2 regions of the Ruegeria sp. CDSA246 genome follow, and region 2 is predicted to be linked to the other one. Evidence: riboswitches for the same ligand, from Rfam matches in the RefSeq annotation. Region 2 holds a riboswitch; the other holds the start of a gene.
The links. Region 2 has a riboswitch for thiamine pyrophosphate ahead of thiB (thiamine ABC transporter substrate binding subunit). Riboswitches for the same ligand answer to the same signal wherever they lie in the genome.
Positions count from the first base shown of each region.

Region 1 (10,905 bases), on a different contig from region 2:
CATTCGATTTGCCAATAATCAGATGGTCATGCAGCGTCAGGCCCAGCGCGACGCAGGCATCCTGAATTCGGTTGGTCATATCGATATCCGATTGCGAAGGTGTCGGATCGCCCGATGGGTGATTGTGTACCAAGATTAGCGCCGAGGCATTCAGCTCCAGCGCGCGTTTGGCTACCTCACGCGGATAGACGGGAACGTGGTCGACAGTGCCTTTGGCCTGTTCTTCATCCGCGATAAGTACGTTCTTGCGGTCAAGGTAGAACACGCGAAACTGCTCAGTCTCGCGATGGGCCATCGTCGTATGGCAATAATCCAGCAGCGCGTCCCAGCCAGATACGACGTGCCGTTGCATGACCCGCGCGCGGGTCATCCGATGTGCACAAGCCTCAAGGATTTTCAGGTCAGTGATCACCGTATCGCCTACGCCTTTGATTTGCCGCAGCCGTTCTTCGGGTGCGGTCAGCACGCGGTTAAAGTCGCCAAACGTATCCATCAGCGCACGGGCCAGGGGTTTGACATCCTGCCGGGGGATTGAGCGGAACAGGGCAAGTTCCAACAATTCGTAATCCGGCATTGCCGCCGACCCACCAGACATGAACCGTTCGCGCAATCGTTTGCGGTGATCTTTGATATACGACGGCAAGCGACCAGACGGCAGCGGTTGCACCGGGGCTTCGTCGGTTTCAAACAGCATCGGGGCTTCGGCAAAGGCGTCCTGAGTCATTGGACCACCGTGCCGCAGAATCGGTTTCTGAATGGTTAACGCATCTCACCCGCAATGCCTGCAGTTGCCCGTCGGACGACCATGTGCAACAGGATCGAAAACACCCCCAGCGTCAGCATCGCCGCAAACATCAAATCGGTTTTGGCCCGCCCATTGGCCAGCAGCATTAGGTACCCCAACCCTTGCGACGACCCGACCCATTCTCCGATCACCGCTCCGATCGGGGCATAGACGGCCGCCAGCCGCATTCCGGACGCCAATGAGGGCAAAGCTGCAGGGATACGAATGTGCCACAACACGGCGTGCCGGCTGGCCTGCATGGTCCGCGCCAGATCAAGATATCCGGGCGGCGTGCGCATCAACCCGTCAAAAAAGGAAGAGGTGATCGGGAAATAGATGATCAACACCGCCATTGCGACCTTGGACCACAGACCATAGCCCAGCCAAAGGGTCAGCAACGGCGCCAGTGCGAAGACCGGCAATGCCTGCGTGAACACCAGCATCGGCTGTACCAGCACTCGCGCGGCGCGGGAATTGGCTAATTGCAATGCTGTCAAAACGCCAAGAACCGTTCCACAAGCCAAGCCGATAACGACCTCGACCGCCGTAACCCATGTGTGTTCCGCGATAACCCAGCGGTTCTGCCACCAGGTCTCGGCCACCAAAGCCGGGCCGGGAAGAATGAATTTCGGCAGGCCGGTCAGGGAAACGATCCCCTGCCAGATCGCCAACGCAAATAGCGTCGCAGCTAGAGCTGACAACAATTTCATGCCGCTTCCTCACGAAGCATACGCAGTAAGGCGCCCTGCGCCTCAAGCGTCTCCAGATCATCGACGCTGCGTGGGGCCGGTGCATGCGGGGGTTGGCAGGGCGTTATGCCGTTCTGCGTCATGACCACGATGGATTGCCCCAACCGGGCAGCCTCGCCCGGATCATGGGTGACCAGCAGCACGGTTCGGTCCTGTAACGCTTCGGCCGCAAGGTCCTGCATATCCGCGCGGGTGCGGGCGTCCAGGGCCGAGAACGGCTCGTCCAGTAGAACGATGGGCCGATCTTCCATCAACGTGCGGGCCAAGGCCACGCGTTGACGTTGCCCACCAGAGAGTTCGGCGGGCTTCCTGGTCATATGATCCTGCAGGCGCATCCGTTCGATCAGCTGATCACAGCGGCGCAAATCTGGCTTTTCTCCGCGCAACCGCGCACCCAGCAGGACGTTCTGCGCCACAGTCGCCCAAGGCAACAACAGATCGTCCTGCGCCATGTAGGCTACCCGCTCCCGCACAGATTGTCCGTCACTGGCGGTAATCTGACCGGTGAACTCTGCGCCAGTGTCCAAGCCAGCAATCAGGCGCAGAATGGTGGTTTTGCCGACCCCCGATCCACCCAGCAGACACGTCCACCGCCCTGCTGCAAGCGTCAGGGTCAACGGCGCGAACAATAACGAGTCGCCAATCGCAGCCGAACCACGGACGGTCAGATCGGGGGCTGGGGTCATGGGGTCAGGCCCATTTGCCAGAAATTGACCTCTAACTCGGTCGCGGTACGGAAGGTGTGGCACAGACGAGTCCAACGCGGGGATGCTTCGAAATTCTCTCCAATACGCCTCGTTAGAGCCATATCCAACAATTCCCCAACCGCCACGCAGGCATCTTGGTAGTCATCGCTGGCATAGGTGGCGATCCAATCGCGATAGGTGTCAGACGTCGCCTCGGTCGCCAGTCTTGTGCCAATCTCACCATAGCCCATCACACAAGGTACCAAAGCCGCCAGCAGATCAAGTAGATCGCCGCTGTACCCAGCCTCTAGCACGAAACGCGTATATGCCAAGTTCCCGGCACGTTCCGGCGTGGCAAACAGCTGGTCCTGCGGGATGCCTTCGGCCTCGCAGATCCCGATATGCAGCTTCATCTCTTCGCTGATCAACCCGTTCACGGTGCGCGAGGCTGCCAACATTTCCGCATGCGTTTCAGATTTCACGACTGCCAGCGCCCAGGCGCGCGAGAAATGAATCAGGAACACATAGTCTTGCCGCAGATAGTGCAGAAACGCCGCGCGCGGCAGCGAGCCGTCCTTCATCCCTTCGACAAAAGCGTGGCAGGTGTAATCCTGCCACGGCCCCTGCGCCGCCTCACGCATCAGCGCGAATGCTTTGCCATAGTCGCTCATTGCACGGTCACATCTACTGAGATGTCGCTGACCGGATTGATGCTGTCGATCATACCGCTGTCTTTGAGGAAAGCCTCGAAACGGGCATAGCGACCTGCATCAAAACCTGCCGGGCGCAGCGCGAAACGGGGCAGTGTATCAACCCATGCGCGCGCGTTCAGCTCATCCTGCAATTCGGGTGAGGTGGCGGCAAAGATTTCCCAGCTTTTTTCCGGGTTGTTGACGATGAACTGGGTCGCCTTTTCGGTCGCAGCCAGGAAACGGGCGACCTTATCCGCATCCATCGTGTCGGGGTTGGCGACATAGATCAGCTCATCATAAGACGGCACGCCTTCTTCCTCGATGTAGAAACAGCGGCCCGCGACGCCTTCGATATCCATCTGGTTCAATTCAAAGTTCCGGAAGGCACCGATCACCGCATCCACCTGTCCCGTCATCAGCGATGGCGACAGCGAGAAGTTGACGTTGACCATCTCAATATCGTCTAGCGCGACATCATGGGCGTTCAGCATGGCGCCCAGAACGGCCTCTTCAACGCCCGCGACCGAGAAGCCGATTTTTTTGCCCTTGAGGTCGGCGAGCGTTTTGATCGGACCGTCCTGTAGCACCAGCAGGCAGTTCAACGGCGTCGCGACCAAGGTGCCGACGCGCTTCAGCGGCAGGCCCTCATGGATTTGCAGGTGAAGTTGCGGCTGGTAGGAGACCGCCAGATCAGCTTGCCCGGCGGCAACCAGACGCGGAGGGGCCGATGGATCCGCGGGTGGCACAATCTCAATATTCAGCCCCTCGTCGGCAAAGTATCCGTTCTCTTGCGCCACGATGATGGGCCCGTGGTCGGGGTTAACGAACCAGTCCAGCAGAACGGTCATCTTGTCTTCGGCCCAGGCCGGCGCGGCGGCCAGTAGGGCAATTGCTGTCATCAACTTTTTCATATCTCGCGTATCCTTTTCGTTCACGAGGTTGAGGCCGCGACGAGAACGATCTCGCCCGGCCAATCCGGTTGCAATTTTTCGGCAGCACGCCACGCACGCAGGCCGGTGGAACAGCAAAATGCCAGTCTTTTGCTTTTGTTAGGCTCTATTTTTGCCAATTCAGTAGACCCGCGGAGTGCTTTGGGATGAATGGGTTCAGGGGCCTCATCCGGGCTCCGCAACTCGATGATCAAATCATCCGTGGTCAGTTGGCAGACCGACACAAACGGGAAGTGATGGCTGGGCTCAGGCGCGCCGTCAAAGCGGAACGTGCTACTTCGCATCGTGCGAGCATTGAACTGAACCATCTGCCCAAGTGGCGAAGGGTCCATCCCGAGAACAACACTCAGCGCCATTTGCGCTTGCATCGCGCCAATCATTCCGACGACCGGACCCAACACACCAGCCGTGGCACAGCTTGCACCACTGCCCGGCGCGTCGGGAAAAACCGCCCGCAAAGATGGGGCACCACCGCAGAAACCGCCGACATAGCCGGACAACCCTAGGACCGAGGCGCTTATCAGCGGTTTGCCAAGCGCGCGACACGTATCCGACAGCGTATAGCTTGCCGCATAACTGTCTGCGCAATCGAGGATGACATCGACTTGTGAGGCAAATCGTTGCGAATTTAGATTGGTTAGAGCCTGATTTTTCGTGGAGATCGTAATTTCAGAGTTTAAGGCCTGACACCGCTCAGCCGCGACTTCGGTTTTGGGACGGCCACAGTCCCCCTCGCCAAACAAGGTCTGGCGAGGGAGGTTCGACAGGGCGACTTCATCGGGGTCTACGATGGTCAAATATCCAACCCCAGCACCAGCCAGCAAAGGCAAAACCGGCGCTGCCAGCCCCCCGGCCCCCACCACAAGAACCCGCGCGCCGGATAGGCGGGCCTGTCCACGGGCGCCGACCTCCGGCAGGATCATCTGACGGGCGTAGCGGCTCATTTAGTGACCTCGATCCACGCACGTACGCGGGCTTCTGGGTCTGCATTCAAGGTGATGTCTGTCACGACTGAGACAATGTCCGCCCCGGCCTGCAACACCCCCGGCGCGCGCTCCACACTCATCCCGCCTATACCGACCAAAGGGACTTCCCCCACGCGCGCTTTCCATTCAGTGACACGCGGCAGGCCTTGTTGTTCCCATTTCATCTTTTTCAGGATCGTTGGGTAGACGGGACCAAGCGCGACATAATCGGGGGTCATGGCCAGAACACGCTCAAGCTCGTCATCGTCATGGGTCGAGACACCCAGTTTCAGCCCTGCGCGTCGGATCGCCTTCAGATCTGCGTCATCCAGATCCTCTTGTCCCAAATGAATCCAGTCGCAGCCTGCGTCGATGGCAACCTGCCAATGGTCATTCACCACCAGAACAGCCCCATGCGCACGGCACAGATCCCGCGAAACCGCGATCTGTTCACGCACGACCGCATCCGGTTGGTCCTTGATCCGCAACTGCACCAGTTTCACGCCCAGAGGCAGCATCCGGCGCAGCCAGTCGGAATGGTCGAAGATTGGGTAAAACCGGTCGAGTTTCATGACAAAAACGCCTTTCCGATAACGGGGGTCGAGGGTTCGGCCATATCGCGCGCTTCGATCGGGTCGGCCTGATAGGCCAATTGCCCGGCCTCGATGCCCAGCTTCATCGCCTTGGCCATTGCTGCGGGATCACCGGCCCGTGCCACCGCAGTGTTCAGCAGAACAGCATCATACCCAAGCTCCATCGCATGAGCGGCGTGGCTGGGCAGGCCGATACCTGCGTCAATCACCAGTGGTACTTCGGGAAACTCAGCCCGCATTGCGCGCAAGGCGTATTCGTTGTTCAAACCACGGCCCGAGCCTATCGGAGCGCCCCAAGGCATCAGAACCTCACACCCTACCGCCAAAAGGCGCTCACCCACGATCAGGTCGTCCGTGGTATAGGGAAACACCTCGAACCCGTCTTCGGTCAGAATGCGCGCGGCCTCGACCAGTTGGAACACGTCGGGCTGGAGGCTGTCGGTATGCCCGATTAGTTCCAGCTTGATCCATTTGGTGTCAAACACCTCACGTGCCATATGGGCGGTGGTCACAGCCTCTTTCACCGTATGGCAACCCGCTGTGTTGGGCAGGATAAGAACGCTCAGATCGCGGATCATCTGCCAAAAGGTTTGTCCTGCGCCTGCTTCGCGTCGCAAAGATACGGTGGCCACCCCGGCCCCGCTGTCCCGAAATGCCTGTTCCAAGATTGCAGGGCTTGGATATTGCGCGGTGCCCAGCATCAGCGGGTTCGGCAGTGATGTGCCGTAGACGGTCTTCATCGCTCACCCCCCCTGCATCGGGGCGACGACTTCGATCCGATCGCCATCCTTGATTTTACGGGCCTTGCGCAGGCTCGAAGGCACAAAACCCTCGTTCACAGCCGTCGCCACCCGGCCCGAAAACCCGCATTCCTGCAAAAGGCCGGAAAGAGTTTCGGCCTGCACGTCGCGCATCTCGCCGTTAAGTACGATCTTCATCGACCATCTCCGAATGTTTGTTGTCCAACGCTAGGTCAGCCACGCCCTTGGCCAGTGCAGGGGCCAGCAAGTAGCCGTGGCGGTAGAGGCCGTTGGCATAGATTGTCGGTCCCAGCCGCCGAATACGCGGCAGGTTGTCGGGGAAAGCGGGGCGCAGATCGACGCCGGTTTCCAACACTTCAGCCTCACCAAAGGCGGGGTTCAGGGCGTAGGCTGCGCTCAGCAACTCAAGCATCGAGCGTGCGGTAATTCGGCTGCTATCCTCGGATTCGATCATTGTCGCGCCCAGCATGTAGACGCCGTCGCCGCGTGGAACGATATACAGCGGCACGCGTGGATGAAGCAGGCGTATAGGCCGGGTCAGTGTCACGTCTGGGCACCGTATCACCAGCATCTCACCCTTCACGCCGCGCAAGTCCTGCAGGTATTCGCGCGCGTGCAGACCTCTGCAATCAATGGCGTTGTCCAATCCCGTCGGAGCGCACGCATGATGGAATTCAACACCGTGATCCTGAAGCTGGTGCGACAGATCCAGCAAGGCCTGACGCGGATCCAAATGGGCTTCCGCAGCAAAGTAGAGACCTTTTTTGAAACCATACAGATCAGGCTCTAATAAGGTTATTTCTCTGTCATCAACTTCAGAAAACCCCTCAGTTCTGCGGGCGAAACGACGCAGATCCGGCAGATCCCGTGGGTTAGCAACAACCAGTGTGCCGCGCCTGTGGACCTGAGTGCGTTTGGCCCACCAGTCGATTGCCAATTGCCCCAGACGCAGGACAGGTTCCTCGGCGTTTTCATACTCGCACCAAGGTGCCAACATTCCGCCCGCCCACCAGGAGCAGCCATGCGGCCCAGGTGCACCACCGGGATCAAACACCTGAACCTTGGCCCCGCGCGCGACAAGTTCGGAAGCAACGGCCAACCCGGCCACACCTGCCCCTATGATCGACCAGACGGTCACGCGGGCCAAACCTGATGGAAGTGATGAACAGGCCCGTGACCTTGTCCGATTTTTAGAGCATCAGCCTGAGCGATGGCGCCTTGCAGATAGTCATGTGCTTGCGCCACGGCCTGGGGCAGCGAAAGGCCCTTAGCCAACCCGGCCGCTATGGATGAGGACAGCGTGCACCCGGTTCCGTGGGTGTTGCGGGTCTGTTGGCGCGGCGCTTGAAACTGAGCAATCACGCCCGAATGTGAGATCAATATGTCATGGCAGATGTCACCCTTGCCGTGACCGCCCTTCATCAGAACCGCACCAGCGCCAAGTGCACACAGATCTTGCCCTTGTGCGATCATCTGTTCGAGGCTGTCCTCAGACTCAGAGCCCAGCAGGCAGGCTGCTTCGGGCAGGTTTGGCGTTAACACCGTCGCGCGCGGCAACAATACGTCGCGCAGGGTTTGCACCGCCTCTTCTGCCAGCAAGGCATCGCCGGATTTCGCGATCATGACCGGATCCAAAACTACCGGCCCATCAAATTCGGCGATACTATCTGCGACACGTTGGATGATCTGAGGGGTCGCCAGCATTCCGATCTTGATCGCACCAACATCCAGGTCGGTCAGAACAGCCTCGATCTGGGCTACAATTACGTCCAGAGGGATGCCATGCACCGCCGTAACTGCGCGAGTATTCTGCGCCGTCACTGCGGTAATCACGCTGGCCCCGTAAACGCCAAGCGCGGACATCGCCTTGAGGTCAGCCTGAATTCCAGCCCCTCCGCCGCTGTCAGATCCTGCGATTGTTAAGGCAATGGGTGCCATGTCGTTGCTCCGGTTCAAAATGGGCAACGGGCATGGAAAACGTCTAAACACTAAAAGACCGTTCCCTACGCCGGTATTGCCCGGATCAGGTTCGATGGGTTAGCGCATTCACGCCTCTCAGCCCCCAAACAGGGCACCCCAACGGTTGGGGCGACACTCTCAGGGGATGGCGGGGGAATCAAGGGCCAATTTTGGTGCAGATTACGGTCAATCTGGACTTATGAAATGCAAAAGCCGGCCTCAACGGACCGGCTTCTGTTTGATGTTCAGGTGTGCAGGTTCAGCCCTTCATACCGTCCCAAAATGACTTGACGGACGAGAAAAAGCTTTTTGATTCCGGATGGTTATCTTCGCCCAGATCGTCGAACTCACGCAGCAGCTCTTTTTGACGGCTGGTCAGATTGACCGGGGTTTCGACGGCCAGTTCGATGAACATATCGCCAACGCCACCGCCGCGAAGGGCGGGCATGCCTTTGCTGCGCAAGCGCATCTGACGTCCTGACTGGCTGCCAGCCGGAATTTGCACGCGACCCCGGCCACCGTCGATAGTGGGCACTTCGATCGAACCGCCCAGCGCTGCCTTGGCCATGCTGACCGGAACACGGCAATACAGGTTTACGCTGTCGCGCTCGAACAGCTTGTGGTCCGAAACTTCGACAAAAATATACAGGTCGCCCGGGGGGCCACCGCGCATCCCGGCCTCACCTTCGCCCGCAAGACGGATGCGTGTGCCGGTTTCGACACCGGCCGGAATGTTGACCGACAGCGCGCGTTCTTTTTCGACGCGCCCGGCGCCGCCGCATGATTTACAGGGGTTCTTGATAATTTGACCCAGACCCGAACAAGTCGGGCACGACCGTTCAACTGTGAAAAAGCCCTGTTGCGCCCGCACTTTCCCCATGCCCGAACAGGTCGGGCAGGTTGTGGGCTCAACCCCGCCTTCCGCACCCGAGCCGTCACAGGCCGAGCAGGCCACGGCAGCAGGCACGTTGATCGTCTTTTGCAGGCCAGAGAATGCTTCTTCCAGGCTTACACGCAGGTTGTAACGCAGGTCTGACCCGCGCGCGGCCCGTCGACCACCCCCGGTAGCACCGCGCTGACCACCCATAAAATCGCCGAACAGGTCATCGAACACGTCCGAGAAGGCACTGGAGAAATCGCCCTGTCCGCCAAATCCGCCGCCGGGACGGCCACCGCCGCCCATACCGTTTTCAAACGCGGCATGACCAAAACGGTCATACGCGGCCTTTTTTTCGGCATCGCGCAAGACGTCGTAAGCTTCGTTCGCTTCTTTGAACTGAGCCTCGGAATCCGGGTTGTCCTTGTTGCGGTCGGGATGCAATTCCTTGGCTTTCGTGCGAAAGCCCTTCTTGATCTCGTCCGCTGATGCGCCCTTGGACACGCCGAGCACATCATAGTAGTCGCGTTTTGACATCAGTATTTCCTTCTGCCGCAACGTAATCGGGCCGGCCCGGTGACCGGACCGGCCCGAATTGGCCCGGTTTCCCGTTACTTACGCTTTTCGTCGTCAAGATCTTCGAATTCGGCATCGACGATATCGTCTTCACCAGCCGGAGCGGCATCCGCCGCCGCAGGCTCATCCTCGGTCTCTTCAGACTGCGCCTTGTAGATGGCTTCGCCCAGCTTCATGGCGGCTTCGGTCACGTTCTGAATGCCTGACTTGATCTTGTCGGCATTCTCGGTTTCCAGCTCGTCCTTCAGCGCGACAATCGCCAGCTCGATAGCTTCGATGGTGGTCGGGTCGACCTTGTCGGCATGCTCTTCCATCGACTTCTCGGTCGAGTGGATGAGGCTTTCCGCCTGGTTCTTCGCCTCGATCAGCTCGCGGCGTTCCTTGTCCGCCTCGGCGTTCTCTTCGGCGTCCTTGACCATCTTGTCGATATCTTCATCCGACAGACCACCCGATGCCTGGATGGTGATCTTCTGCTCTTTGCCGGTGCCTTTGTCTTTGGCCGAAACCGAGACAATGCCGTTGGCGTCGATGTCAAAAGTCACCTCGATCTGAGGCATGCCACGCGGTGCGGGCGGAATATCTTCAAGATTGAACTGACCCAGGATCTTGTTGTCCGCAGCCATTTCGCGTTCCCCCTGGAAGCAGCGGATGGTCACAGCGTTCTGGTTGTCCTCGGCAGTCGAGAAGACCTGAGACTTTTTGGTCGGGATCGTGGTGTTGCGGTCGATCAGACGGGTGAACACGCCACCCAGCGTCTCAATCCCCAGCGAAAGCGGGGTTACGTCCAGCAGAACCACATCTTTGACGTCACCCTGCAGAACACCGGCCTGAATGGCGGCGCCCATGGCAACAACTTCGTCCGGGTTCACACCCTTGTGCGGTTCTTTACCGAAGAATTTGGTGACCTCTTCGATCACCTTCGGCATGCGGGTCATACCACCGACCAGAACAACCTCGTCAATGTCGCCCGCCGACAAACCGGCGTCTTTCAATGCGGCCTGACAGGGTTTCATCGACTTCTTGATCAGGTCACCAACCAGCGATTCCAGCTTGGCACGGGTCAGTTTCATGACCATGTGCAGCGGCTGACCATTAGCGCCCATCGAGATGAACGGCTGGTTAATTTCGGTCTGCGAGGTCGAGGACAGCTCGATCTTGGCTTTTTCAGCAGCTTCTTTCAGGCGCTGAAGGGCCATCTTGTCTTGCGACAGGTCGACACCGTGTTCCTTTTTGAACTCGTCCGCCAGGTAGTTGACGATGCGCATGTCAAAGTCTTCACCACCCAGGAAGGTGTCACCATTGGTCGATTTGAC
Region 1 is NZ_JBXWPD010000002.1:283,860-294,764, forward strand. It holds gene radC (RadC family protein) at 1-724, opposite strand, end outside; gene AC2FI9_RS04210 (ABC transporter permease) at 760-1,494, opposite strand; gene AC2FI9_RS04215 (ABC transporter ATP-binding protein) at 1,491-2,219, opposite strand; gene tenA (thiaminase II) at 2,216-2,890, opposite strand; gene AC2FI9_RS04225 (ABC transporter substrate-binding protein) at 2,887-3,822, opposite strand; gene AC2FI9_RS04230 (HesA/MoeB/ThiF family protein) at 3,843-4,805, opposite strand; gene AC2FI9_RS04235 (thiamine phosphate synthase) at 4,802-5,398, opposite strand; gene AC2FI9_RS04240 (thiazole synthase) at 5,395-6,159, opposite strand; gene thiS (sulfur carrier protein ThiS) at 6,163-6,357, opposite strand; gene AC2FI9_RS04250 (FAD-dependent oxidoreductase) at 6,341-7,318, opposite strand; gene thiD (bifunctional hydroxymethylpyrimidine kinase/phosphomethylpyrimidine kinase) at 7,315-8,118, opposite strand; TPP riboswitch at 8,164-8,269, opposite strand; gene dnaJ (molecular chaperone DnaJ) at 8,399-9,553, opposite strand; gene dnaK (molecular chaperone DnaK) at 9,628-10,905, opposite strand, start outside.
Region 1: it holds a riboswitch for thiamine pyrophosphate, as region 2 does, so the genes downstream of both, thiD (bifunctional hydroxymethylpyrimidine kinase/phosphomethylpyrimidine kinase) here and thiB (thiamine ABC transporter substrate binding subunit) in region 2, are expected to answer to the same signal.

Region 2 (10,905 bases):
GGTGTTGTCCCCGGCAAAGGCGGCGAAACCGTCGAGGGTGTGCCGGTTTTTGACACCGTCAAACAGGCCGTCGAAGCCACCGGAGCGGATGCCAGCCTTGTTTTCGTACCCCCACCGTTCGCCGCGGATTCCATCATGGAGGCCGCCGACGCAGGTATTCGCTATTGCGTGTGCATCACCGATGGCATCCCGGCGCAGGATATGATCCGGGTCAAGCGCTACATGTATCGCTATCCCAAAGACAAACGCATGGTGCTGACCGGACCAAACTGCGCGGGTACAATCAGCCCAGGTAAAGCGCTATTGGGGATCATGCCCGGACACATCTATTTGCCGGGCAATGTCGGAATCATTGGCCGCTCGGGGACGCTTGGGTACGAGGCTGCGGCCCAACTCAAGGAACGTGGTATTGGCGTTTCGACCAGCGTGGGTATCGGTGGTGATCCGATCAACGGGTCCTCGTTCCGCGATATCCTTGAGCGGTTCGAACAGGACGAAAGTACCGAAGTCATCGCCATGATCGGCGAGATCGGTGGCCCACAGGAGGCCGAGGCCGCGGAATACATCCGCGATCATGTGACCAAACCCGTCGTCGCCTATGTCGCAGGCTTGACCGCACCCAAAGGCCGGACGATGGGCCACGCGGGCGCGATCATCTCGGCCTTTGGCGAAAGCGCGTCCGAGAAAGTCGAAATCCTTTCGGCAGCCGGCGTCACGGTCGCTGAAAATCCCGCTGTTATCGGCGAAACCATCGCCCGCGTCATGGGAAAGGCTGCGTAATGGCTAAACCTTCGGTTCTTGTTACCCGTCGCTGGCCTGCTGCCGTCGAGGCGCAGTTGGCCGAGAATTACAACGTCGTTCTGAATACCGGGGACAAGCCCATGTCCCCGGCTGAAATACGGGATTCCTTGAAACGCTATGATGCGGTGTTGCCCACTGTCACAGATACGCTGAACGCCGAGGCACTGGACGTTTCAGCGGCGCAAACCAGGATCCTTGCAAATTACGGGGTCGGCTACAGCCACATCTGCGAACCCGCGGCCCGCGAATTGGGCATGACGGTGACAAACACGCCTGACGTTCTGTCCGAATGCACTGCTGATATTGCGATGACGTTGCTGCTGATGGTGGCGCGCCGTGCAGGTGAGGGAGAGCGTGAGTTGCGCTCGGGCAACTGGACCGGATGGCGGCCTACACATCTGGTGGGCACCAAGGTCAGTGGCAAAACTCTGGGCATCATCGGCTACGGCCGCATCGGACAAGAGATGGCCCGCCGGGCGCACCACGGGTTCGGGATGGATATCATTGTCTACAACCGCAGCAAGGTTGCGCCGGATGTACTGGCCCGATGCAACGCAACTCAGGTAGATACGATTGACGATCTGTTGCCGCAGTGTGACTTCGTTTCGTTGCATTGCCCTGGTGGTGTTGCGAACCGGCACCTGATCAACTCGCGCCGGTTAAGCCTGATGAAACCCGACGCCTTTCTGATCAACACCGCGCGCGGTGAGGTGATCGACGAATGGGCACTGATCCAGGCGCTGATGTTTGACATGATCGGCGGAGCGGCGCTGGATGTTTTCGATGGCGAACCCCGCATCAGCCCGGACCTGTTGCAATGCGACAACCTCGTGATGCTGCCGCATCTGGGCAGCGCCACGCGCGAGGCGCGCGAAGCGATGGGGTTTCGCGTTCTGGATAACCTCAACGACTTTTTCGCCGGACGCGCGCCCCGAGATCGCGTGATCTGAGGCCAACCCCGATCACTCTGAACCAAAAGACGAAGGACCCAAACCATGAGCTTTCATTCCATCGACCAGGCGCCCGCCCGCCTGAACCGCAGCGAACTTGCCGTTCCGGGCAGCCAGCCTGGTATGTTCGAAAAGGCCGCGAAATCAGATGTGGACGTCATTTTTCTTGACCTCGAAGACGCTGTTGCCCCGGACGAAAAGGAACAGGCGCGTAAGAATATCATCGAGGCACTGAATGATATCGATTGGGGTTCCAAAACCATGTCGGTTCGGATCAACGGGCTGGATACCCATTACATGTATCGCGACGTGGTCGATGTGGTCGAACAGGCTGGTGAGCGGCTGGACCTTATCATGGTCCCAAAGGTAGGCACCGCCGCAGACGTCTATGCTGTTGATATGCTTGTCACTCAGATCGAGGATGCCAAAGGATATAAGAAGCGGATCGGTTTTGAACACATTATCGAAACTGCATTGGGCATGCAGAACGTCAGCGAGATCGCGGCCGCCTCAAAACGCAATGAAAGCCTGCATTTTGGGGTTGCCGATTATGCCGCTTCTACCCGCGCGCGGACGACGATCATCGGTGGGGTGAACCCGGATTATTCGGTTCTGACAGACGCGGATGCTGATGGTGGCCGTCTGACTCATTGGGGCGACATGTGGCACTATGCACTAGCCCGCATGGTCGTTGCTGCCCGTGCTAATGGTCTGCGCCCAATCGACGGGCCTTTCGGAGACTTTCAGGATCCTGACGGCTACAAGGCTGCGGCAAAACGTGCGGCCGTTCTGGGCTGCGAAGGCAAATGGGCCATCCATCCCAGCCAGATTGCATTGGCCAACGAGGTCATGTCCCCATCTGACGCTGAGGTGAACAAGGCACAGCGTATCCTTATCGCCATGTCCGAGGCCGAGGCATCCGGGAAAGGTGCTGTGTCGCTGGATGGACGATTGATCGACTATGCCTCGATCCGTCAGGCAGAAGTATTGGTCGAAAAGGCAGGCCAGATAGCGGCGGCATAAACCAAGGTAGACCAGGCATCACTTGGCGCGGGGTCGTTCAGACCCTGCGTTTCGATTTTACGACTACGATCGGAAACGCATGGCCGCGACGACCCCTGCGGACTTGTTCCTTGCTTTCAACCCCACGATCGGTTCAAACTAGGTCCTTGCCAATTGATGTTCGGCTGCCCCAAAGATTGATCGGGTCTTGAAAGGGGCTATCGCGCTGATAAAGAACAACAAGATCTCGTCGAATGTTAGCACTCACAGACAAATCGAAGACCGAACAGCAAATAGCTTTCGAGATTTTTGTTCAGGCGGAATTTGCCTATCTGGAGCTGTCATCCATCATTGCAGTTTTGCAGACGGCAAATGATGTTCTCAACCGCGATCTTTTTCGGTGGCGGATTACGTCGGACACGCCCGGCTTGGTATCCAGCAGTTCAGACCTGATTGTGCGGGCAACGCCTGCCATCTCTGACCAGTATCTGAGCGATTGCCTGTGTGTCGTGGGCGGTCAATTGGGAAATGTCAGTACATGGTTGCGACGCGTCCGGGCAATGCAAAAGCATAAACGACCGGTTGCCTTGTTTTCGGACGCGGCGCGCGAATATATCAAGGCGACAGTGCAACAATCCGGGCCGGTCACGGCACATTGGCGCGACATAGGTTTGCTGCGTGAGATTGGGGATTACCCCATGCTTTCTGAAAGTCTTGTTGCCCGAAATGGAACGGTGCTGACTTGCGCCGGGCACGGTCATACCGTCGAGGCGATCATCGGCATTCTGGCCGAGGTTCTTGAGCCTCAGGACAGGGCTGAACTGGCCTGTCAATTGATGCTGAACGACGTTCGGGGCCACGCGCAAGAGCAACCCAAAGGCGTGAGCGCGAACCCGAATTTCCTAGAAAAGCGGCTGCAAAACGCGATCCGCATCATGGAAGAAAACACGGAACACCCGTTGCCAACGGCCAGTCTTGCCCGCCGCGTGGGCGTATCCACCCGGCAGTTAGAGCGCCAGTTTATGCTGCACTTGAGCACATCGCCCGGAAAATTTTATAGAAAGATCAGATTAAAAAAAGCGTTTACCCTGGTCTCGAACTCGCAAATGCCGATTATTGACATCGCCATTGCCTGCGGTTTTGCATCAACCTCTACGCTTGCCCAGACATTTAAGGCCGAATACGGCAAAACACCAAAGCAATTGCGGCGCACCGAGTGACCTTTATGTGGCCTCCGGAATTTCTGGCAGGTTATGCTGAGGGGCCAAGGGTCTTATCTGCATCGCAAAGGCGGTAGACATTCACTTTCCTTGAACGTCCTTTGACCGTGAATTCGCCGCAGTCGATTAGATGAAAAACCGGGCCGATCAGTCGCGCTGTGGCATCGCTGATCAAAATCCTGGTTTGCTCGTCACTTGGCAGTTCGCCTACCAGGGTTTCGATCCGGGCACAGGTGTTCACCGTGTCGCCGATCACTGTGTAATTCATCCTGTCGACGGCCCCGATATTGCCGACAATCAGCGGTCCGGTGTGCACCGCGATCTTGACGCCGTACTCGACGCCAGCCTCAGCCAGAGATTGCTTGATTGCCAATGCAGCCCGGCAGGCGCGCTCGGCATGATCCGTCTGGTCCTGAGGGGCGCCCCAGAACGCCATCGCCGCGTCGCCGATGTATTTGTCGAGCGTTCCGCCTTCGGCTTCGATACAGCGGTTCAGGATCTCGAAATGCCGGTTCAGCATTGCTGCCGTGGCTTGTGGTGTCATGGCCTCGGATGCGGGTGTGAACCCCACGATGTCGGCGAACATGACGGTCAGTTCGACTTCGCGCGGCAACACAAGGTTAGGGTCTCCGGTCTTTAGCATTTGCCGTACAAGGGTTCGGGGCAAATAAGTTTGAAACCAGCGCAGCCCGTCGAGCATCTTGTTGAAGGCCACAGCCTGAAGGTTCAGTTCAGAGACCCGAGAGGGGGGCAGGTGGTCGATTTGGTTCAGATTCAGCTCGCTGATTTTGATGGCTTCTTCGGTCGACCTGTGAATGGGTGCCGCCAATCGTCTGGCCAAAACAAGCGCCGCAATGACCGAAGCGATCAGTAAACCAAGACTGACCAGGGCGGCATCACTCAGCCGGGACCACTGGTTGCTCCAATCGCTTAGTGGAGAATACTGCCCGATCACCCACGGCTCAGATCCGAAGCCTCTGACGATGCTTGTCAAAACCAGGTGTTCTCCGTTCAGCGCCTCGACCAGATATCCGACAAATGTTCCATCGTTGCCCTGAAACTCAGGTGGCTGCATCAGCATTTGTGAGATGACCGCGTCATCAAGTGCTGCGACCGAATGCAAGGGGGCGTTTGAGCTTAACGTGTTTGCAGACAGGTTCAGCAATTTGGGATGGGCCAGAACGCGGTTGTCACCGTACAGAACAAAACCGGTTGCCCCGTATTTCCCGCTTAACTCGTCGACCAGGCCCGAGAAATGGTGAACGGTAGAAGAAACGAGCACGGCCCCGAGGAAAATACCGTCTTTATAGGCAGGTACAGTCGCTGAGATATGTGTCCGGCCCTGGTCAAAGAAGGGTTCGTTCCAGAACAAACCATCATAGCCTTTAACATCTTTAAGATACTGAAGTGTGCCTGCAGCCGGAGGCTCGTATGACGTTATTAAACGTGGCCCCTCAACATCCGTGATATGTGTTGAAATGAACAGACTGCCGTCAGGATACACGATGGCAAGATCTGTCAGATACGGGACCGAAGCCACCACGCCTTTGAAGTAGGCTTTCAGAAAATCGGTGTCGTGCAGATCGACTTCACCCGTGCTTGCGTCTTCTTGTAGGGATTGTGCCAGTTCCTCGATCGGTGTCGTCAGGCTGAAGATATCGTCTTCGATGGATTCGACGATCATCGCGGCAGACGTATTCAACAGTTCCGTCGTGTTCTGAAAATTGGCATAAGTCGAAACCAACAGAACTGCGCCAGCCGATATTGCCACCAGTCCGCCAATGGTCAGCGCCAGCAGAGTGGAAATTCGGATTTTCAACCTTGTTTGGCGGTTGCTTTGCGCCTGGGCGCTTTTGTCGATCACGCCAGTGTGCTGCGTATGCTTGTCTTCGTTGACCATCTTTGAACGATATTTAGCTTGGCGACCCGTTACAACGCCTCGTTGACTTCTGAGGCGGGATCACCGCTAGCCAAGATAGGCACGCAGGCTTGGCGGCGGGTTGTCAAAGAGTTCCGCTGTCTGAACGGGGGCATGCACCGTTTCGTCTGCAACAAGTACGGTTTGGTCGGCAATACGGCGTGCATCCTGCGGGTCGTGGCTGACCATCAACAGGGTCGTTTGAGTTTCGGCTACCAGATCGGCCACCAAATCCAGCATTTCGGCCTTTAGGGCTGGCCCAAGGGCCGCAAATGGTTCGTCCAAAAGCAACAGTTCGCGCCGCTGCACAAGTACGCGGGCCAGGGCAACCCGGCTTTGCTGTCCTCCGGACAGTTCCGAGGGTTTGCGCGCGCCCATACCATGCAAAGAAACCCGGCCCAGAGCGGACTGAACCTGTGCATCCTCGTCTTCGGACAACCGACCGTTTGGGCGCAGGCCCAGGGCGATGTTTTGTTCAGCCGTCAGATGCGGAAACAGGTTTCCGTCTTGAAACAGCATCGCCATAGGGCGCTTGCCGGGATGCAAGTTGGAAATCTGCTGACCACCCCAAAAGATCTGACCCTTTTTCAGATCCCGAAATCCAGCGATAGTCTCCAACAATGTGGACTTGCCCGCCCCGGAGGGGCCGACAATGGCAATGCTGTTGCCAACCTCGATCTGGATATCGGCGTTTAGGGTGAAATTCCCGTTTTCAATCACGCAGTCGTCAAGCTTCAGCATGCGAGCGCCCTCCTCGGTCCAATAGCCAGAATGCGCCCATGGACAGCAGCAACAGCAGTAATGCCCCGCCGGCAGCCGCCTGCATCTGATAGGCACCCATCAAGCGGTAGATTTGCAAGGGCAGGGTCGCGATCTGCGGATCGGCGAACAGTGCGATCACGCCCAGATCACCCATTGACAGAGCCGCCCCAAGACCAGCGGCGAAACCGATCTGTGGACGCATGCGCGGTAGCAAGATGCGCGTGAAAAACGTCCATTTTGTCATATCCAATGAAAGCGCGAGACGTCCGTGCCTAGCGGTTATGTCGCGCGCCGCGGGGACCAGAATGCGTAAAGCAAAGGGCAGGGCCATCGCGGCATTCACCAAAGCAGTGACAGGCAGAGCCAATGTCGTCGGATTTGCCAAAGGCCGGATCAGGATGAACAGGCCCGTACCGATGACCAGTGGTGATGCCGCCAAACCCAAAATGCCACTGAGTTCCACAAGCCCGTGCCGGCCGCTCGCGACGGCGGTGGCCATGGGCAAAGCAAGCAAAAGCAGGACAGCGGTACTTGCAGCGGCAACAAGGACCGAGATCAACGCGGCACGAAAAACGATTGCGGGCATGTCAAACAACCCGGCAACTCCCGAAATTACGACCGATGCCAAAGGCAGTAGCAAAAAGACGGCCGCTGCGACGATCCAGAATACATCTATCGTCGGCGCACCCCCGTCCCAGCGGCGCAATGCGCGATCAAGGCCTGTTCCAAAACCGTCCCCGCGCGAAAACTTCAGCGCCACTAAAGCGGTCGCAGCTGTCAGGGCAAGTTGCAGGGCGGATAACAGGGCGGCGCGGCCCAGGTCGAAATCGTAGGTGAAGGCCTGATAGATCGCCAGTTCGATCGTTGTAGCCCGTGGTCCTCCGCCCAAGGTGAGGGCGACGGCGAAGCTGGTCAGGCAAATGGCGAAGATTACTGCAAGAACCCCGGGCAGGGTCCGTTTCAGCATGGGCATCTCGATCAGTCGAAACATGGCCATGCCGTTGCATCCCAGTTGTGCGGCCAGGCGAAACCGTTCTGCCGGAATTTCCTGCCAGGCTTGCAACACAAGGCGTGTGGCCAGAGGCAGATTGAAGAACACATGCGCCAATACGACGCCATGCAAGCCGTAGATGCGTATGGGCGGCAGGCCGAAAATGCCAAGGATGTCCGAGATCCATCCCGACCGGCCAAAGACTTGCAGCAGACCCAGAATGGCAACGATGACCGGCAGGATGAAGGGCGCGCCCAAAAGCGCAATTAAAGCCCGTCGGCCGGGGAACCTCCGACGTGCCAAAGCCCGCGCAACCGGCACGGCCAACACCACGCTGAACAATGCGGACAGTGTGGCTTGGGTCAGCGTGAACCGCAGCGCAGCCCAGTCGGCGGGAGTGAACCCGCCGCTGGTTTCAGCACGCAGTGCAACCGCCGCAAGAGTGCCCAGGATCAGCGCGGCGACCAGAGCTGCCGCACCGATACCGGGCCATAGGCTTACTGGCTGAGCGCGTTCTGCCATTCTGCCAGGGCCTGATCCCGCACGGCGGCGGCTTCATCGGGAGAGAACAGCAGCGACTTTGCCGGCACTGTCAGGGTGTCAAACCCTTTAGGCAAACCTTCTGCCGGGGTTACGGCCGGGTACATCCAGTTGGTTGTCGGAATAATTTGCTGGAACGCATCCGAGACCATGTACTGCAAAAACTGATCCGCCAGTTCGGCCTGATCCGTCGCGGCCAGCTTTGCCGCAACCTCAACTTGCAGATAGTTGCCCTCGTCAAAAGCGGACGCGGCCTTGCTGCCGTCATCCTCGGCGATCAGGTGATAGGCCGGAGATGTGGTGTAACTGAGAACCATGTCCGACTCGCCCTCAAGGAACAGGCCGTATGCCTCGGACCAACCTTTGGTGACGGTCACGATGTTGTCGGAAAGACCTGCCCAGATTTCGGGTGCTTCGTCACCATAAGCCGCTTTGACCCACATCAGCAGACCCAGACCTGGTGTGGACGAGCGAGGGTCCTGGATGATGATCTTGGTGTTGCTGTCCGCCAGTTCCCGGAAGTTTGCAGGCGCTGTCGCATCCGCTTTGTGAACGAAGGCGAAGTAGCCCCAGTCATACGGTGTGAACGTGTCATCGGTCCATTCGATCGGCAGCGCGAAGTCGGCAGAGACGGAATTGGGCGCAAACAGGCCGGTTTCCCGGGCCGCTGCAATCAGGTTGGTATCCAGACCAAGCACGACGTCGGCGTCAGAGTTTTCACCCTCAAGCCGGACACGCGACAAAAGTGCGGCACCATCTTCGACGCCCACGAGGTTCAGCTCGCAGTCGCAGGTTGCCTCAAAGGCTTCTTTGACCTGCGGGCCGGGGCCCCAATCGGATACAAAGCTGTCATAGGTGTAAACGGTTAGCTGAGGCTTGTCGGCAGCGATGGCCGTAGTTGCACTCAGAAGTCCCGCAGCAATTAGCAGATGTTTCATGTCATCCTCCATTGCGGCGAGAGGGCAAGGATGGATGAAACCGAAACCCTTCCCTCCGCCGGTTCTAGCCGGTTCAGGTTCTACGGGTTCGCTTGATAAGCATCTCAGCGCGGCAGGCCGTGCTCCCCGAGGTGAGGCCGTCACTAGGGGGGATTGGCTAGAAAGACAACCAAATTCGGTGCCTCAGCGCGGTGCGTGTCACATGCGGGCAAGTAAACCTGTCCGGAGTCGGACGCCCTTTGAACCTGTAATACGTTTGGTTCAAAGGGCCATAGGTCAGAAGTAACGCAGCCAAATATAGACGTTCGCGATCATCAGGGTGAGGATCATGATCGGGAATGCAATTTTGGCGAAGGCGATGAAGCCGATGGGCTGCTTGGCCTTTTCCGCAAAAGCAGCCACCGTAAGGTTGGCGCTTGCCCCCAACAGTGTACCGTTGCCGCCCAGACAGGCCCCAAGCGCCAGCGACCACCAAAGGGGTTCAATCGCGTCCTTGCCGCCGAACGTGTCTGCGGTGGACTCGATCAGAGGGATCATCGTTGCCACGAAAGGAATGTTGTCGAGGATTGCGGACAAAATGCCGGAGGCCCAAAAGATGAAGAACGCGGTCCACATCATGTCGCCTTGGGTCAGCTCCAGCACTTTCTCACCGAAGAATGCCAGCAGTCCAACATGTTCGACACCGGCAACGATGACGAACAGCCCACCGAAGAAAAAGATTGTGACCCATTCAACTTCGCCAAAGATGTGGTGAACCGACTCCGACTGTTCTTCACCGCTTTGGTGGCCATAGGCCAGCAGCATCAACAGGCCCGCACCGGCCAACGCTGACGTACCCGGCTGAATGCCGTAGCTGTGCCCCAGCGTGAACCCCAGCAAAACCAGAGCCAAAACGGCCAGAGACTTGATCATCAAGACTACATCAGTAACCGCTTCGGATTCGTTGAACCCCATAATCCGATCGCTGGCCGATTTCGGAATGCGGGCCAGTTCCTTGCGGTTCATAAGGTAAATAATGCCGGTCAGGACAACCAGACATATGGCCGAGATAGGCGCCAGGTTCACCACGAAATCGTTGAAGCTAAGCCCTGCGGCCGAGCCAATGATGATGTTGGGTGGGTCACCGATCAGCGTCGCTGTTCCGCCCACGTTCGAGGCCAGGATCTCGGCGACAAAGAACGGGAACACACGCGTTTCCAGGGCTTCAGTGATCAGCAGCGTAATCGGGGCGATCAGCAAAACGGTCGTCACGTTGTCCAGCAGGGCCGAGAACACCGCCGTAATCAGCGTCAGCATGATGAGGATGCCGGTTGGATTGGCTTTCACCGCTTTTGCGGCCTTGATCGCTACGTATTGGAACAATCCGCATTTGCTGGTGATCCCCACGATGACCATCATGCCGATAAGCAGTGCCAGAGTGTTGGCGTCCACACCCGCCACGGCCTGTTCCTGATTGATGATGCCAAACAGGACCATCAGGGACGCGCCCAGCATCGTCAGAATGGCGCGGTTAACCTTTTCGGTGATCAGGACCGCATACACCAAAATCAGAATTCCGGTCGCGATCCAAAGCGGATCAATGCCCAATAGTTGTGGAACAGAGAGAGCGGCCTCTCCGTGTGACGTCGAATGCGTAGCCAAGGTTTTAGTCCGGTTTGTATAGGGTTAGCTGAGTGCGCGATCCAAAAGCGAGTTGGCGCTTACGGTGCCAACGAAACGGTTGGTTTCGGGCTCAACAAGGATCACGTGCCGTTTGAATTTGTAGATCAGGAAGATACCTTCC
Region 2 is NZ_JBXWPD010000003.1:57,588-68,492, forward strand. It holds gene sucD (succinate--CoA ligase subunit alpha) at 1-780, shown strand, start outside; gene AC2FI9_RS04965 (2-hydroxyacid dehydrogenase) at 780-1,751, shown strand; gene AC2FI9_RS04970 (HpcH/HpaI aldolase/citrate lyase family protein) at 1,797-2,774, shown strand; gene AC2FI9_RS04975 (GlxA family transcriptional regulator) at 3,008-3,973, shown strand; gene AC2FI9_RS04980 (adenylate/guanylate cyclase domain-containing protein) at 4,005-5,873, opposite strand; gene AC2FI9_RS04985 (thiamine ABC transporter ATP-binding protein) at 5,940-6,632, opposite strand; gene AC2FI9_RS04990 (thiamine/thiamine pyrophosphate ABC transporter permease ThiP) at 6,619-8,166, opposite strand; gene thiB (thiamine ABC transporter substrate binding subunit) at 8,142-9,122, opposite strand; TPP riboswitch at 9,156-9,261, opposite strand; gene AC2FI9_RS05000 (ArsB/NhaD family transporter) at 9,399-10,763, opposite strand; gene AC2FI9_RS05005 (CBS domain-containing protein) at 10,788-10,905, opposite strand, start outside.